Linked DNA regions of Buchnera aphidicola (Therioaphis trifolii). The protein of the gene in region 2 interacts with the protein of the main gene of each other region in a pairwise test. Links are inferred from orthologs where the notes say so. Each region holds a gene or a part of one and is shown on either strand. Other genes may lie near its edges. The genes, in order: ligA and leuS.

Evidence for each region.
Region 1: the proteins of leuS (region 2) and ligA interact in binary tests that used the Escherichia coli proteins (3 or more experiments, as listed by UniProt). The link is inferred for Buchnera aphidicola (Therioaphis trifolii) from one-to-one orthologs.

Annotation. Positions count from the first base shown.
Region 1 is NZ_CP032996.1:49,420-58,708, reverse strand. The notes cover bases 3,329-6,212. They hold ligA (NAD-dependent DNA ligase LigA), read right to left. Parts: upstream 5,841-6,212; coding sequence 3,816-5,840; downstream 3,329-3,815. Other genes in these bases: D9V81_RS00255 (HPr family phosphocarrier protein), read left to right, coding at 6,127-6,212; gltX (glutamate--tRNA ligase), read right to left, coding at 3,329-3,511. In the rest of the region: D9V81_RS00285 (FliG C-terminal domain-containing protein), read right to left, coding at 1-429; flagellar basal-body MS-ring/collar protein FliF, read right to left, coding at 426-1,892; more of gltX, read right to left, coding at 2,090-3,328; more of D9V81_RS00255, read left to right, coding at 6,213-6,384; phosphoenolpyruvate-protein phosphotransferase PtsI, read left to right, coding at 6,516-8,228; crr (PTS glucose transporter subunit IIA), read left to right, coding at 8,279-8,779; ribB (3,4-dihydroxy-2-butanone-4-phosphate synthase), read left to right, coding at 8,922-9,289. UniProt on the Escherichia coli protein: DNA ligase that catalyzes the formation of phosphodiester linkages between 5'-phosphoryl and 3'-hydroxyl groups in double-stranded DNA using NAD as a coenzyme and as the energy source for the reaction.
Region 2 is NZ_CP032996.1:311,439-320,950, forward strand. The notes cover bases 2,614-5,720. They hold leuS (leucine--tRNA ligase), read left to right. Parts: upstream 2,614-2,944; coding sequence 2,945-5,497; downstream 5,498-5,720. Other genes in these bases: ybeY (rRNA maturation RNase YbeY), read left to right, coding at 2,614-2,830; D9V81_RS01495 (hypothetical protein), read left to right, coding at 5,501-5,720. In the rest of the region: lysA (diaminopimelate decarboxylase), read left to right, coding at 1-960; tRNA (N6-isopentenyl adenosine(37)-C2)-methylthiotransferase MiaB, read left to right, coding at 1,030-2,358; more of ybeY, read left to right, coding at 2,378-2,613; more of D9V81_RS01495, read left to right, coding at 5,721-6,427; D9V81_RS01500 (sulfurtransferase TusA family protein), read left to right, coding at 6,454-6,678; asd (aspartate-semialdehyde dehydrogenase), read right to left, coding at 6,696-7,805; D9V81_RS01510 (YhgN family NAAT transporter), read left to right, coding at 8,020-8,610; D9V81_RS01515 (phosphoglycerate kinase), read left to right, coding at 8,716-9,512.

The DNA.
Region 1 (9,289 bases), 260 kb from region 2 along the record:
TGATGCAGTTTTTGAATCTAAAAAAAATAATATTGAAGTTATAACATGAGAATGTTCATTTTTTAATAAAGAATATAAATTTTTATCAGAAATATGTTTTAATTTTTTTATTTTTTTTAAGAAAATTTTTTTTTTAGATATTTTATTTAAAAAATTATCTAAATTTTTATTATATAAAATTTTAGATTTAATTTTATTTAAATATGAATTATTATCTAATAAAACATATTTTGAAATATTTTCATATTGCAGTATAAATTCATTAAAAATCGTATTTATATCACTCTGAGATACTAAATTAATATTTATTATAGAAGAAATAATTTTTTTTATTTCATATTTATTAAAATATTTAAATATTTTAATTGCTTCTTTTGAATTAAGTAGCATTAATAATATTGCGCTTTTATCTGCACCATTAAAAATCATTTTTTTTTATTTATCCAATTTTTAATAATCATTGCAATTAATTTAGGATTATTCTTTGAAATATATAAAATTTTATTCATTAATTTATCATTTTTATATATCGTTTTTATATTATCTTTAAAATTTATTAAATTAATATCTTTATTCATATTATCTAAATTAATTTTTTTATTATTAATATTTATTTTATAGTTTTTATTATTAATATTATTATTTCTTAAAATAAAAAAATAAATAAACTGTATAAAAAATAAAAACAAAATAATATATAATAAATATTTTCGAAATAAATTAAAATAATATATTAAAAAAAAATCATTAACTATTATTTTAGAATTATTAATAAGTTGTAAATTTATTATTTGAATATTTTTTATATTAAAATTTTCATATTTTAAATAATCTATAATTATTTTTTTAACATTATTTATTTGAGTATTATTTATAGGAATTATTTTATTTGTTTGATTTTTTAAATCATTGATTAATATTAATACTGAAATTGTTTTTTTTGAATTAGAAGATTCATAAATTAAATGATTTGATTTATTTAAAAAAACAGAATTAAAAAAATTATTAATATTTTTTACAATAAAATTATTATAATGTATTAATTTAAAATTATTTATTTTAAAATTATTATCTTTTTGATCTAAAATTGTTACTTGTGCATGAATATTATTTAATTTAAATATTGATTTTAAAATATAAATAATTTTTTTACGATACTTATTTTCTATAAATTTTATTTTATCAATTTTAGAATATTGTATATTATTTTTATATATTTTTTTTTTATTTAAATAATTTCCATATTCATCTAATATAACAACATTTTTTGGTAATAAATTTGGAACACTAGCAGAAATTAAATTAGTAATTGCTATACATTGTTTATGTGTTAAATGTTTTTTTTTTTTTATATCTAAAATTATTGAAGCAGAAGGTAAGGATTTATCTTGTGTTAAAGATAAAGATTCAGGAAATGCAATATGTACTGTTGCTGTTCGAATTAAATTAATTTTTTGAATTGTTTTTTCTAATTCACCTTCTAAGGCTCGTTGATAATTAATTTGAAAATTAAAAGCACTAATTCCAATTTTTTCTTTATCAAATAATTCAAAACCAATACTTTTTTTTTTTGGTAATTTTTCATTTAATAACATTAAATTAACTTTATCAATTTGATCTTTTGGAACTAATAATTTTCCAGAATTAGCAATATAACGATATGGAATTTTTCGTTTTAATAAATTTGATATAATTAATATACTATCTTCATTAGATAAATTATTATAAACTATTTGATATTGTATATGGTTGGAAAAATAAGAAAATATAAAAAAAATAAAAAATAAAAAAAATAATAATAATATTCCGTAAAATTTCCAATTAGAATTTTTTAAAGAATTATTTTTTTTAATTTTTTCTAAATGAGAATGATTTAAAAAATTAATATTCATAATCATTTCCTAATTCAATAATATACAAATCAATATATATAAAAAATTATATATTATTAGAAAATGTTATATTATTATATAAAATAAAAATATTTTAATATAAAATAAATTAAATTTAAATAATTAAATATTTTAAATATGAAAAATTATTTAATATATTATTTTGATAATGTAATAAAAAAATAAAATATATTATTTTAATTTAACATATTTTTATAATTTTTTAAACAATATAATAATTTTTTTAATCTTTTTAAAGATTCATTTTTACCAATAATATCCATAATAGTATTTATACTAGGAGATTCTTCTAAACCAGTAATTGCAATTCGTAATGACATATAAATATTTTTTAATGAAATAAAATATTTTTGAGAAATTTTTTTAAATAAAATAACTATATTTTCTGAATTCCATAATTTTATATTATATAATTTTTGATATATAATTTTTACTATTTTATAAGAATCTTGAGAAAAAAATTTTTTTATTAAAATAAAATTAAATTTTTCAACATTTTCAAAAAAATATCTTGATTGTAATACTAAATCTTGTAAAGTATTACAACGATTTCTTAATAATTTTATTATTTTAATTAAGTTTATTTTTTTATTAACTTTAATTTTAAAATTTTTTAAATATTTTTTAAATTTTTTAATTAAAATTAAATCTATTGGTATATTATTTAAATAATGATGATTCATCCATAATAATTTTTTTAAATTTAATTCACTAGAAGATTTACTAACATTTTTAATAGAAAATAATTTTTTCATTTCATCAATACTAAAAAATTCTTTATCTTTATATGACCACCCTAATTTTATTAAATAATTTAAAATAGCTTCTTTAAAAAAACCTTGTTCTTTATATTCTAAAATACTAGAATCTTTTTTTCTTTTAGAAAGATTACTTTTATTACTATTAATAACCATAGAAACATGTGCATAATTTGGAATATTAGCATTTAAAGATTTTAAAATATTAATTTGTCTTGGTGTATTATTAATATGATCTTCTCCTCTAATTACATGTGTAATTTTCATATCCCAATCATCTATTACTACACAAAAATTATAAGTAGGAAAACCATTTCTACGTTGAATAATTAAATCATCTAATTCAGAATTATTAAATATAATTTTTCCTCTAATTTGATCATAAAAAATCACATTACCTTCTAATGGATTTTTAAATCTTATTACATATTCTTGATGACCTTTTTTTGAAGAATTATCATATCTACATTTTCGATCATAACTTGGTTTTATACCATTTGAAATTTGTTTTAATCTCATTTTATTTAATCGATTCACTGAACAATAACATTTATATGCACAACCTAAATCTAACATTTCATTAATTTTATTTTTATAAAAAACTAATCTTTGACTTTGAAAATATGGTCCTTCATCCCAAATAATTCCTAACCATTTTAATGTATTTAAAATATTATCCACATAAATTTTATTTGAACGAATAAAATCTGTATCTTCAATTCTTAAAACAAAAGAACCATTATGACGTTTTGCAAATAACCAAGAATATAATGCTGTTCTTATGTTACCAATATGTAATAAACCAGTTGAACTTGGTGCAAACCTAGTTTTAATTTTCAAATTATAATTCCTATATAAATTATAATAATATTATATTAATATTGAAATTTTATAATAAAATAAATTGTTTTTATAAAAATTTTATTATAATATATTGACTATTTTTCCTTGAAAGATATAATTATCTCATGAATTAAAATATTTTGGGTGATTAGCTCAGTTGGTAGAGCGCCTCCTTTACACGGAGGAAGTCGGCGGTTCGAATCCGTCATTACCCATAATAAGATGGGTCGTTAGCTCAGTTGGTAGAGCAGTTGACTTTTAATCAATTGGTCGCAGGTTCAAATCCTGCACGACCCAAATATTAAAATTTATGTTTTTTAAATAAAACTTTATTAATTTCTTCTTCTAAAATTATTTTAATATTTAAATTTGAAGCTTTAATAATTTTATTTCCTGGATTAGAACCTACAATTAAAAAATTTGTTTTTTTTGAAATATTATTTGAAATAATACCACCTAAATGTATTAATTTATTAATTAATTCTTTTCTTAAAAAATTTTTAAATTTTCCAGTTATAACTATATTTTTTTTAAATAAAATATTTTTTTTGATTTTTATATTTTTTTTTTTTAAATTAATAAATTTAATTTTACCTTCTTTAATTAATTTATTAATATTATTAATATTTCTTTGATAAGAAAAAAAATTTAAAAAAGAACTTGAACAAATATCTCCAATACATTTAATTTTTTTTAATTCATATATACTACAATGTAATATTTTATTTAAAGAACCAAAATAATTAGCAATTAATTCAGAATGTTCTAATCCAATTTCTGGAATACCTAAAGCATAAATAAATTTACTTAATGTAGTATTTTTACAATTATTAATAGAATTAATAATTTTAGTTGCCGATTTTATTCCAAAATATTTTAACTTTGATAATATTTGAACATTTAATTTAAAACAATCCAAAGGTGTATAAATGTATTTATTGAATACTAATTTTGAAATTATTTTAGAACTAAAACCTTCAGCATATAATGCATTTTTAGAAAAAAAATGTTCTATATATTTTCTTCTTTGCTCTAAACAATTATTTCCAGCAAGACATTGTATAATAGTATAATTTTTATTATTATATAATAAAGAATTACAAGAAGGACAATATTTAGGAAAAAGTATTTTTTTAGCATCGTTCATTCTATCATTAATAATTACAGATTTAATTTTAGGTATTACATTACCAATTCTATGAATAATTACCGAATCATTAATAAATAAATTTAATTTATTAATTTCATTTTTATTATATAAAGATGCTTTTTTAATCATCACTCCAGATAATAATGTAGGAAATAAATTTGCAACAGGAGTAATAATACCAGTTCTACCAACTTGATAAGTAACACTTAAAAGTTTTGATTTTGCATATTTTGAATTAAATTTTAAAGCAATAGCCCATTTAGGAAATTTATTTCCATACCCTATTTTTTTTTGTAATATTAAGGAATTTACTTTTATAACAATTCCATCAATATTTAAAGATAAAAAATCTTTTATTTGATTTATTAAATAATAAAAATTCAAAATTTTATTTAAATTAGATGATAATAAAATATATTGACTAATACAAAATCCTAAATTACTTAACATATTTAATTGTTCTGAATGATTTTTAAAAATTTTAATATCAGAAATAATATTACATTCATAACAAAAAAAAAATAATTTTCTTTTTTTTGTTATTGAAATATCTTGATTTCGTAATGACCCTGCTGCTGCATTTCTTGTATTAGAAAATACTTTTTTATTATTTTTGATAGAAAAATTATTTAAATCATTAAAATCCTTTTTTAACATACATACTTCACCTCTAATTTCTAATAATTCTGGTACAGTAGAATCATTTAAAACTATAGGAATATTATTAATTACATAAGCATTTTTAGTAACATCTTCTCCATATATTCCATCACCTCTCGTTAATGCACGTACTAAAATTCCTTTTCTATATAATAAACTTAATGCAACTCCATCAAATTTTAATTCACAAAAAAATTTTATATTTTTATTTTTTAAACAATATTTTATATTATTATGAAATTTAATATATCCATTAACATCAAAGGTATTATCTAAAGATAACATAGGTTTTACATGTTTATTTTTATAAATATCACATATTTTATTTAATTTTATAAATGAAGATTTTATTTCATTAAAAAAAATAATATTTTTTTTTTTTAAAGAATTTATTTTTTTTACTAAAAAATCATATTCTTCATCAGAAATAATAGGCATATTTAATACATGATATAAATAATCATGATAATGTAATAATTTATATAAATATAATATTTTTTTTTTTATAAAATTCATATTTTTTAATAAATATATTTTAAAAAATTAATTAAATTAAAATTTCATAATTAAATAATTATTTAATTAATAATATTTCATAAATATATAATATATAATATAAAAATATTTATATAAATTTAATTATGAAAAAAATAATATTAAATATATTAATAATAATATTATAAAATTTAAAAAAAATAAATATAAAAATATATTATATAATAAAATTATTAATTTAAAAATTTTATTTTTAAATTATTTTATAATATATAAAAATAACATTAAAAAATATAGGAATATAAATATGTTCCAAAAAAATGTAAAAATTATTTCTCCTAATGGATTACATACCAGACCAGCTGCTAAATTTGTAAAATCTGCAAAAAAATTTAAATCTGAAATTATCATAACAACAAATAATAATTCTGCAAATGCAAAAAGTTTATTTAATTTACAAACTTTAAATTTAACAAAAGGTACTGTAATTACTATTACTGCTAATGGAACAGATGAAAAAGATGCTGTTAAATATTTAACAAAAATTCTTATGGAATTAAAATAAATTATATTTTAAAATAATTATCATTTATTTTTAATAAAAATATCTATGAAATCAAAAATTTTAACTATATAATTTATTAATTTTTAAATTAAAATAAATGATAATTGCATGTTATAATTAAAGGTAATATTATGATTTCAGGTATTTTAGCATCATCAGGAATTGCTTTTGGAAAAGCTTTATTATTTAAAAGTGATTTAATTATTATAAATAAAAAAAATATTCATGATATAGAAATAGAATCTGAAATAAAAAAATTTTTAAAATCTAAAAAAAAATCTATTAAACAATTAATAGAAATCAAACAAAAATCAAAATTAATATTTAATTCAAAAGAAACAGAAATTTTCGAAGGGCATATTATGCTTCTCGAAGATGAAGAATTAGAAAAAGAAATAATTAATTTAATTAAAAAAAAAAATAATACTGCTGCTTTTGCAATTGAATTAACTATTTCAAAACAAATACAAAAAATAAAAAAAATTAATAATATATATTTACAAAATCGAGCAATAGATATTAGGGATATTGGTAATCGATTATTAAGAAATATATTAAATATAAAAACTGTAGATTTAAAAAATATTAAAGAAAAAGTAATACTAATTGCAAATGATTTAACACCTTCTGAAACAGCACAAATGAATTTTAAATATATAAAAGGATTTATAACTAATTTAGGTGGCGAAACAGCACATACATCAATTATGGCTCGATCTTTAGAAATACCTGCAATTGTAGGAACAGGAAATATAACTCATAAAGTTAAAAATGGAGATTTTATAATATTAGACGGAATAAATAATAAAATTTTTATTAATCCTATTCAAAATATTATTGATAAATTAAAAAAGTATAAAAAAAAATATTTAAAAAAAAAAAAAAAATTAAAAAAATTTAGAATATTACCAGCAATTACAATTGATAAAAAAAAAATCGAAATTAGTGCTAATGTTAGTAATATGCAAGACATTATTAATGCAAAGAAATATGGAGCAGAATCTATTGGATTATATAGAACAGAATTTTTATTCATGGACCGTATGGAATTACCTTCAGAAGAAGAACAATTTCATGAATATAAAAAAGCTGCAATAATGATGAACAATAAAACTATTATAATTCGAACTATGGATATCGGCGGAGACAAAGAAATTCCATATATGAATTTTCCAAAAGAAGATAATCCATTTCTTGGTTGGAGAGCAATCAGAATTAGTCTTGATAGAAAAGAAATTTTACATGCACAATTAACAGCAATTTTAAGAGCATCAAGTTTTGGAAAGCTAAAAATATTATTTCCTATGATAATTTCAGTTGAAGAAATTCAACAATTAAAATATGAATTAGAAAAAATAAAATTTATATTAAATAAAAAAAAAATTGACTTTGATAAAAATATTCAAATAGGAATTATGATTGAAACACCTGCTTCTGCTATTATTTCTAAATATTTAATAAAAGAAGTTGATTTTTTTAGTATTGGAACTAATGATTTAACACAATATACTCTTGCTGTAGATAGAAAAAACGATTTAATTTCTCATTTATATAATCCAATGAATCCATCAGTTTTAAAATTAATTAAAAAAGTTATTGATGTATCTCATAAAGAAGAAAAATGGACAGGAATGTGTGGTGAATTTGCTGGAAATGAAAAAGCTACTATATTATTATTAGGAATGGGATTAAATGAATTTAGTATGAATCCATCATACATACCAAAAATTAAAAAAATTATTCGAACAACAAAATTTAAACATGCAAAACAATTATCTAAATTAGTGTTACAACAAAATACTACAAAAAAAATACAAAAATTAATAAATAATTATTTTATATAAAACATATTTAAAAATTTTTATTAAAAATATTAAAATATTAAGAATAAATTATGAATTTATTTTCTAAATTATTTAAAAATAATAATTTACCTAAAAAAAATAAAATTTTTTCTCCTATATCTGGAACGATCATAAATATTGAATCAGTTCCTGATGAAGTATTTTCAAAAAAAATTATTGGCGATGGAGTAGCTATTAAACCATCTGGTAAAAAAATTGTATCTCCAGTTAAAGGAAAAATTGGAACAATTTTTAAAACTAAACATGCTTTTTCTATTCTTTCAGAAAAAAATATAGAAATTTTTGTACATTTTGGTATAGATACAATATTATTGAATGGAAAAGGATTTAAAAAAATTGCTAAAGAAAATCAATATGTGAATATTGGTGATATAATTTTAGAATATAATTTAAATTTTTTAAATGAACATTCAAAATCTACTTTAACACCTGTAGTAATTTCTAATATGGAAAAAATTAAAACAATAAAAAAATATTCAGGAAGGGTTATTGCAGGAAAAACACCAATTATGGAAATTATATATTTATAATGAATTTTTTAAAACGGTACAATAAAAAATAGTGCCGTTTTAATTTTTTAATACTATATATTATATAAAAATTTATAATAAAAAATAAATTAATAAAATCATTTTTTATTTTAAAAAATAAAATTAATAAATTAAGGTTTTTATGATAAAAAAATTTTTATCAAAATTTGGAAATTATAAAAATAGAATAAAAAAAGCAATTATAGCATTAAAATTATGTCAAGGAGTAATTATTATAGATAATAAAAATAGAGAAAATGAAGGTGATTTAGTATTTTCTTGTGAAAATATGACAATACAGCAAATGGCTTTAACTATTCGTTATGGAAGTGGAATTGTTTGTTTATGTATTACAGAAAAAAAAAGAAAAAAATTAAAATTACCAATGATGGTAAAAAATAATACCAGTACTTATAATACAGGATTTACAGTTAGTATTGAATCTTCAAAAGGAATATCAACAGGTGTTTCAGCAAAAGATAGGATTAAAACAATAAAAACTGCTGTTTT
Region 2 (9,512 bases):
ACATTAAATAAAATTATTGATTTCAAAATTACAGTTAATGCTGGATCTTTACATATGTTAAAAAAATTAGGAAAACACTCTCCAGGACATCGAGTATGGATTAGAATTAATCCAAAATTTGGTCATGGACATAATAAAAAAACTAATACAGGAGGTGAAAATAGTAAACATGGAATTTGGAATTCAAAATTAGCAATATCAATAATAAAAAAATATAAATTAAATTTAGTAGGATTACATATGCATATAGGATCAGGAGTAAATTATAAACATTTAAAAAATGTATGCAATGCTATGGTTAAAGAAGCAATTAAATTAGATCAAAATATTCAATATATTTCTGCAGGCGGAGGACTATCTATACCATACAAAAAAAATGACATACCAATTAATATTGATAATTATTTTGAATTATGGAATAATGCCAGAAATAATATATCTAAACATTTTCAAAACGCAATTAAATTAGAAATTGAACCAGGACGATTTTTAGTAGGGAATTGTGGAATTTTAATTTCTGAAATATATGAAATAAAAAAAGTTGGAAAAAAGATATTTATTTTAATTGATGTAGGATTTAATGATTTAATGAGACCAGTGTTATATGGAAGTTATCATTATATATCAATTATACCAAAAGATAAAAGAATTATAAATTATAAGAATACAATTAAAGTAGTAATAGGAGGACCTCTATGTGAATCAGGAGATGTATTTACCCAAGATCAAAATGGAGAATTAATAGAAAGAAAGTTACCAAATGTAAAAATCGGAGATTATCTTATTTTTCATGATACTGGAGCTTATGGATCTTCTATGTCTTCAAATTATAATAGTAGACCATTAATACCAGAAATTTTATTTGAAAATGGAATTCCAAAAATAATCCGAAAAAAACAAACAATACAAGAATTATTAAAATTAGAAATTGAGGCAAATAAAAAAAATATTTTATTTTAAAAAATTTATATTTAATAAAAAAAATATTAATATAATATTATTATTTACTAAAATTAAGAAAATAAAAAAATGAATAATAATAAAAAAAAATTTTATATTAAAACATGGGGATGTCAAATGAATGAATATGATTCATTAATCATCTCTAATATGTTAAAAAAAAAAAAATATATTTTTACAAAAATATTTTATGAAGCAGATATTTTAATTTTAAATACTTGCTCTATAAGAGAAAAAGCACAAGAAAAATTATTTCATCAATTAGGAAGATGGAAAGAAATAAAAAATAAAAATAAAAATATCATTATAGCTGTTGGGGGATGTGTTGCAAATCAAGAAGGAAAAAAAATTCTGAAAAGAGCTAAATTTATAGATGTTATTTTTGGAACACAAACATTACATCGATTACCAGAAATGATTGAAAAAAAAATCAAAAAAAATAAATTTATTATAGATATTAGCTTTCCTAAAATAGAAAAATTTAAAAATATAATACAACCTATGTATAAAAATTATTCAGCATCTATTTCTATTATGGAAGGATGTAATAAATATTGTTCATTTTGTATTGTACCTTATACTAGAGGTAAAGAAATTAGTAGACCATTTTATGATATAATAAAAGAAATTTCATTATTATCAGAAAATGGAATAAGAGAAATACAATTATTAGGACAAAATGTAAATTCTTATAAATATATTGATAAAAATAATATAAAATATACATTTGCAAAATTATTAAATGATATTGCTCTTATTCCTAAAATTAAAAGAATAAAATTTATAACTAGTAATCCTATGGATTTTACTGATGATATAATTGAAATGTATTCTAAAATACCAAAAATAGTAAGTTTTTTACATTTACCAATACAAAGTGGTTCAAATAAAATTCTTAAATTAATGAAAAGACCATATTCAATTCAAAAATATAAAAATATAATTCAAAAATTAAGAATTGCTCGTCCAAATATACAAATTAGTTCTGATTTTATAGTTGGTTTTCCTGGAGAAACACAATTAGATTTTGAAAAAACAATGAAAATTATTTCTGAAATTAATTTTGATATGAGTTTTAGCTTTATATATTCTTCTAGACCTGGGACACCTGCATCTAAATTAAAGGATAATATTAGTATATTTGAAAAAAAAAATAGATTAAAAATATTACAAAAACAAATAAAAATACAAACATTAAATTGGAGTAAAAAAATGATTAATAGTACTCAAAAAATATTAGTAGAAAATATTTTTGATAAAAAAAATAATCAATTTTTAGGAAAAACAGAAAATAATAGAACAGTTATTTTTTATAGTCAAAAAAATGTGATTGGAAAAATTATTAAAGTAAAAATTATTAATAAAAATAAAAAATTTTTAGAAGGACAATGCATATAATATAATATAATTATATAATATGAAAAAATTAAAATTACATATACAAATAAATACTAAATTAAAATTTTTTATTCCAAAAAAAAAAAAAATAAAAAATTGGATACAAAATATTTTAAAAGAAAACTCTGAAATTACTATAAGAATAGTAAATGAATCAGAAATAAAAAAGATAAATTTTAAATATAGAAATTGTAATAAACCAACTAATATATTATCTTTTGAATACAAAGATTTTAAAAAAAATAATTATTTATTACTTGGAGATTTAATTATTTGTCCAAAAATAATAAAACAAGAATCAATAATACAAAATAAAAATATAGAATCACATTGGGCTCATATTATTATTCATGGAACATTACATTTAATAGGGTATCATCATAATAATCAATTTCAAAAAAATATTATGGAAAAAATAGAAATTAAAATAATGAAAAAAATAGGATATAAAAATCCATATTTTATAAATTAAAAAATATTTTTTTAACATAAAAAATATTATATTAAATAAAATATAAATAGTTTTTTTAAAAATTAATATATTAAATATAAATTGTAACTTTATAAAATTAAAATAATATCACAAATGCAAAAAACATATGATCCAAATACATTAGAATTTATTGTTCAAGAATATTGGGAAAAAAATAAAACATTTAAAGTTTTTGAAAATAAAAACAAAATAAAATATTATTGTTTAGCTATGTTACCATACCCGTCTGGAAAACTCCATATGGGACATGTTAGAAATTATACTATTAGTGATGTTATTGCTCGTTATCAAAGAATGATTGGAAAAAATGTATTACATCCTATTGGATGGGATGCTTTTGGTTTACCTGCTGAAGAAGCTGCAATTAAACATAATATTATTCCATCTAAATGGACAAATACTAATATTAAATATATGAAGCAACAGTTAAAAAAATTAGGTTTTAGTTATGATTGGGATAGAGAAATTACTACTTGTGATTCAGAATATTATAAATGGGAGCAGTGGTTTTTTAAAAAATTATATAAATTAAATTTAATATATAAAAAAACTTCGCTTATTAATTGGTGTCCAAAAGATAAAACAGTATTAGCAAATGAACAAGTAATTAATGGAACATGTTGGAGATGTCAAAGTAAAATTATTACAAAAATAATACCTCAGTGGTTTATTAAAATAAAAAAATATGCCGAAAAATTACTTAAAGATTTAAATTTATTAAATCAATGGCCTAAAAAAGTTATTAAAATGCAAAAAAATTGGATTGGAAAATTTAAAGGATTCGAAATTCAATTTGAACTTACTAATACTAATAAAAAAATAAAAACATATACTACACGATTAGACTTATTATTTGGAATAACATATATATCAATATCTCCATTACATGATTTAGCAAAAAAAGAATTAAATTCAAATGAAGTACAAAATATTATTAAAAATACCTATAATGTAAATCAAAATTATGAATATTCAAAAATACAATATTTAGGAAAAAAAATTTCAAGATATGCTATTCATCCTATTACAAAAAAAAAAATTCCAATATGGATTACAAATTATATTAATTTAGAATATGATGTAAATAGTAAAATATCTTTTTCTGGACATAATAAATATGATTGGGAATTTTCAAAAAAATATAACATAAAAAATAAATTTGTTATTTTAAAAGACAATAATATTATACCTAATATTGATGATTATCCTATAGAAAATACTGGAATTTTATTTAATTCATATGAATTTAATGGATTAAATAGTACTGTTGCTCAAAAAAAAATTTTCAATTTATTAAATAAAAAAAATATTATTAAAAAAAAAAATAAATATAAATTACAAGATTGGGGCATATCACGACAAAGATATTGGGGAACTCCAATTCCTGTAGCATATCATAAAAATAATACTATTTTAATACCAAATAAAAAATTACCAATATTACCGCCAAAAATTAAAAATATGAGTGATTTTAAAAATATCAAAGAAATTTATAAAAATTGGTCAAAAATTACAATTAATAATATTTCAATGATTAAAGAAACAGATACATTTGATACTTTTATAGAATCTTCATGGTATTATATTAGATATACTGCTCCAAAATATAATGGTATGATAAATAAAAAAGCAGCAAATTATTGGTTACCAATTGATCAATATATAGGTGGTATTGAACATGCTACTATGCATTTAATATATTTTAGATTTTTTCACAAATTATTATATGAATTAAATTTAGTAAATTATCCAGAACCAGCAAAAAAATTATTATGTCAAGGTATGGTATTGTCTGATGCTTTTTATTATATTGATAATACAGGAAAAAAAATATGGATTTCAAAAGAAAATATAAAAATTATAAAAAATAAGCATGGAAAAATAAAAAATATTATATCAAATAATATTTATAAAATTATTCATGCTGGAATGATAAAAATGTCAAAATCAAAAAATAATGGTATAGATCCTGAATTAATGATTAAAAAATATGGAGCTGATACTATAAGATTATTTATTATGTTTTCTGCCCCAGTAACATCAAATATAGAATGGAATGAATCTGGTGTAAAAGGTATGTATAGATTTTTACAAAAAATATGGACTATTGTTTATAATTATATTCATAATGTTACTAATTTAAATAATAATAAAAAAAAATACCAAATAGAAGAAATTAAATATATTTTAAATCAAACAATATTAAAAGTTTCACAAGATATAGAAAATAGACAATCTTTTAATACAGCAATATCTGAAATTATGAAATTCATTAATATTTTTAGTCAAATTATACAAAATGATGATAATTTTATAAAAAAAACAATCAATATCATTTTAAAATTATTATATCCATTTACTCCACATTTTAGTTTTATATTATGGAAAAAAATGAATAATAATACAATTATTGATTATGAAAAGTGGCCAAAATATGATAAAAAATATATTATTAAAAATAATATTAATTTTATAATTCAGGTGAATGGGAAAAAAAAAGATATTTTAATAATTAAAAATAATACTACACAACAAACAATATTAAATATATTATATAAAAAATCAAAAATATCAAGTATTTTAAAAATCCAAGAAATTAAAAAAATAATATACATACCTAATAAATTAATTAATCTAATCATATAAATTATGAATTCTTATATAAAGTATAATATATTAAATAAGATATCATTAAATAAAATACATTATTATTGTATTTTAGAAAATAATTTTTTTATTGCTTATGAAATCAAAAAAAAAATATTAAATTTTTTTTTAAAAAAAAAATTATATCATTTAATTAAAATTAAAATTACATCTAATATTGATTGGAATAAAATATATCGGGAATATCAACAAAAAGATATATTTAAAAAAAAAAAATTATTGTTAATTAATATATATATAAAAAAAATAAATAATTATATTTTATATACATTAAAAAATATTTTAAAATATAAAAATAAAAATATAATATTATTATTGAATTTTATAAAAATACAATATAAAAATAATATTATATTTTTTAAAAAAATTATTCAATTAAATAAATTTTTAATAATTGATTGTCCATATCTTACAGAACTAGAAACTCAAATATGGATTCAAGAAAAAATAAAAAAAATGAATTTAAATTTAACATCTAAAATCATTATTTTTTTATCAAAAATATATAAAAATAATTTATTATTTTTATTTAAAATATTAGAAGTATTAAGTCTAAATAGTTATGATCAAATTATTACTATGAAACATGTTAAAACAATTTTAAATAAAAATATTACATCGAATATTAAAAATTGGATTTTCTTATTATTTTCCAAACAAAAAATTAAAGCAATAAAAACATTAAATTTATTAAAAAATACAAATTATAAAATATCTTATTTATTAAGAGCTATACAAAATAATTTAATATATTATTTACATATAAATAAAAATTATATTTATAAAAATCATAATATAAAAATATATAAAATTTTTAATATTTTAACTAAAATAGAAATAAATAATAAAAAAAATAAAAATAATCCATTAATATGGCAATATTTAAAAACATTAATTTTATTATTTTAAAAAAAATTATATTTAATAAAAAATATATGTTACTAAAAATATTTAATTTAACCAAATTTAAATGTCCAGATACTATTATTATGGTAAGGAAAATAATAAGAAATATCCATAAAAAAAATATAATACTAATTCTTTCAAATGATATTTCTACAAAATGGGATATACCTTTATTTTGTAAATTTATGAAATATAAATTAATTAAAAAAAAAATAAATAATAAACCATATCAATTTTTTATTCAAAAAAAATAAAATATAAAATTTATAAATTAAGTATTAATTAAAATCATTAATACTCTACGTATTGGTTCTGCTGCTCCCCATAATAATTGATCACCAACAGTAAAAATAGATAATAATTTAGAATGTACATTCAATTTTCTAATTCTACCTACAGAAATATTTAATGTTCCTGTTATAGCCATAGGTGTTAATAAATTAATTGTTGATTGAAAATTATTAGGAACAATTCTAACCCAATGATTTTGTTCTTGAAGAATTTGTATAATATTAGAATATGATAAATCTTTTTTTAATTTTATAATAAATGATTGACTATGACAACGAAATGTTCCAACACGAACACATGTTCCATCAATTGGAATAAGTTTATTTGTATCAAGTATTTTATTTGCTTCAGCTTGAACTTTCCATTCTTCTTTAGTTTGATTATTTTTTAAAGCATAATCAATCCAGGGTAATACATTTCCTGCAAGAGGAGCACAAAATTCTTTTATTGGAAAATTTTTTTCTTTAATAGATTTTGAGATTTTTTTTTCAATTTCTAAAATAGAAATATTTACAGAATTTAAATCGTCTGAAACAGAATTATATAAATATCCCATTTGTTTTATTAATTCTAAAATATTTTTAGATCCAGCACCAGAAGCTGCTTGATATGTAGAAAAAGTAATCCAATCAACTAAATTATTAAAAAATAATCCACCTAATGCCAATAACATTAAACTAACAGTACAATTACCACCTACAAAAGTTTTTTTTCCATTATTAATACCAGAATAAATAGATTGTAAATTAATTGGATCTAAAACAATAATAGAATCATCCTTCATTCTTAACGAAGAAGCAGCATCCACCCAATATCCTAACCAACCTAATTTTCTTAATTTTTTATAAATAAAATTAGTATATTCTCCTCCTTGACATGATATAATAATATCCATGGTATTTAATAATTCTAAATTATAAGCATCTTGTAATTTATTTTTACCTATAATATTTGGACCTAAATTACCAGGTTGGGATGTTGAAAAAAATATAGGATTAATGTTTTCAAAATCATTTTCTTCAATCATTCTTTGTATTAATACAGAACCTACCATTCCTCTCCAACCAATAAATCCAATAGTTTTTTTCATAAAATATATTCTCCATTAATAATATATAAATATAATAATACACTTATTATATTGTATTTTTTAATATATAATTTTATTTTATATATTTTAAATATTTATATTTATTATAAATATAATATAATTTATTTAATATTAAATATATATTTTTATAATATTATTGTTTATAATAATTAAAATATTTTATATTAACATTATTCAAAATGGAATAATTAAAATGAATGAAATGATTTCTACTACTATATTATTAATATTAATAATGGATCCACTTGGAAATTTACCAATTGTAATGTCTATTTTAAAACATTTAACACCAAAAAGAAAATTTATTGTTCTATTAAGAGAAATGATTATTGCATTAGGAATAATGTTTTTTTTTTTATTAGCTGGAGAAAAAACATTATCAATATTAGATTTAAAACCTGAGACAGTTTCAATAGCTGGAGGAATTATATTATTTTTAATAGCAATAAAAATGATTTTTCCAGATGATAAAATAAATGATAAAAAAATTGATTTAACAGAACCATTTTTAGTACCTCTTGCAATACCCTTAGTAGCTGGACCATCATTATTAGCAACATTAATGTTATTATCTCATCAATTTTCAAATCAAATTATATCATTATCAATATCTTTATTTATTGCATGGAGTATTACTGTATTTATTCTTTTATTATCAGGAACATTTTTAAAATTTTTAGGACCAAAAGGAATAATTGCTTTAGAAAGATTAATGGGATTAATATTAATTATGTTATCTACACAAATGTTTCTTGATGGAATTACAACATGGTGTAAATTATAAATTATAATTAATTATATTATAATACAAATAAAAAATTTAAATATAAAAATATTTTTAAATATAATACATAATATAAAATATTAATTTTAAAATTTAAAAAATATTATGAATAAAAAAAATACATCTTTAAATATTAATAAAAAAATTATTCACATGAAAGATTTAAATTTAAATAATAAAATAGTATTAATTCGTGTAGATTTTAATGTTCCTATAAAAAATAATAAAATATTATGTGATAATCGTATTAAAGCAAGTCTTCCAACTATTTCTTTTGCTTTAAAAAAAAATGCAAAAGTTATTTTAATGTCACACTTAGGTAGACCAAAAGAAGGTCAATATGATAAAAAATTATCATTATTTCCAATTTTTCAATATTTAAAAAAAATATTTCCTAAAAATAATGTTCAATTTAATAATAATTTGAATAATATTAAAATTAAAAAAAAAGAATTATTAATATTAGAAAATGTAAGATTTAATATTGGAGAAAAAGATAATAATGAGATATTATCTCAAAAATATGCTAATTTATGTGATATTTTTGTTATGGATGCTTTTGGAAGTTCCCATAGAAAAGAATCTTCAACATATGGAGTTGGTATATTTTCTAAAATAGCATGTGCTGGACCATTATTAATATCTGAAATTAATAATTTAGAAAAAGCTTTAAAAAACCCAAAACGTCCTATGATTTCTATTGTAGGAGGAGCAAAAATATCTACAAAATTTAAATTATTAGAAAAATTATCTAAAATTTCCGATACTGTAATTGTTGGAGGAGGTATTGCAAATACATTTTTAGCAATTGATCATAATATTGGTAATTCATTATATGAACCAAAATTTATACCATTAGCAAAAAAATTAAAAAATAAAAATAATATATTAATACCAGTAGA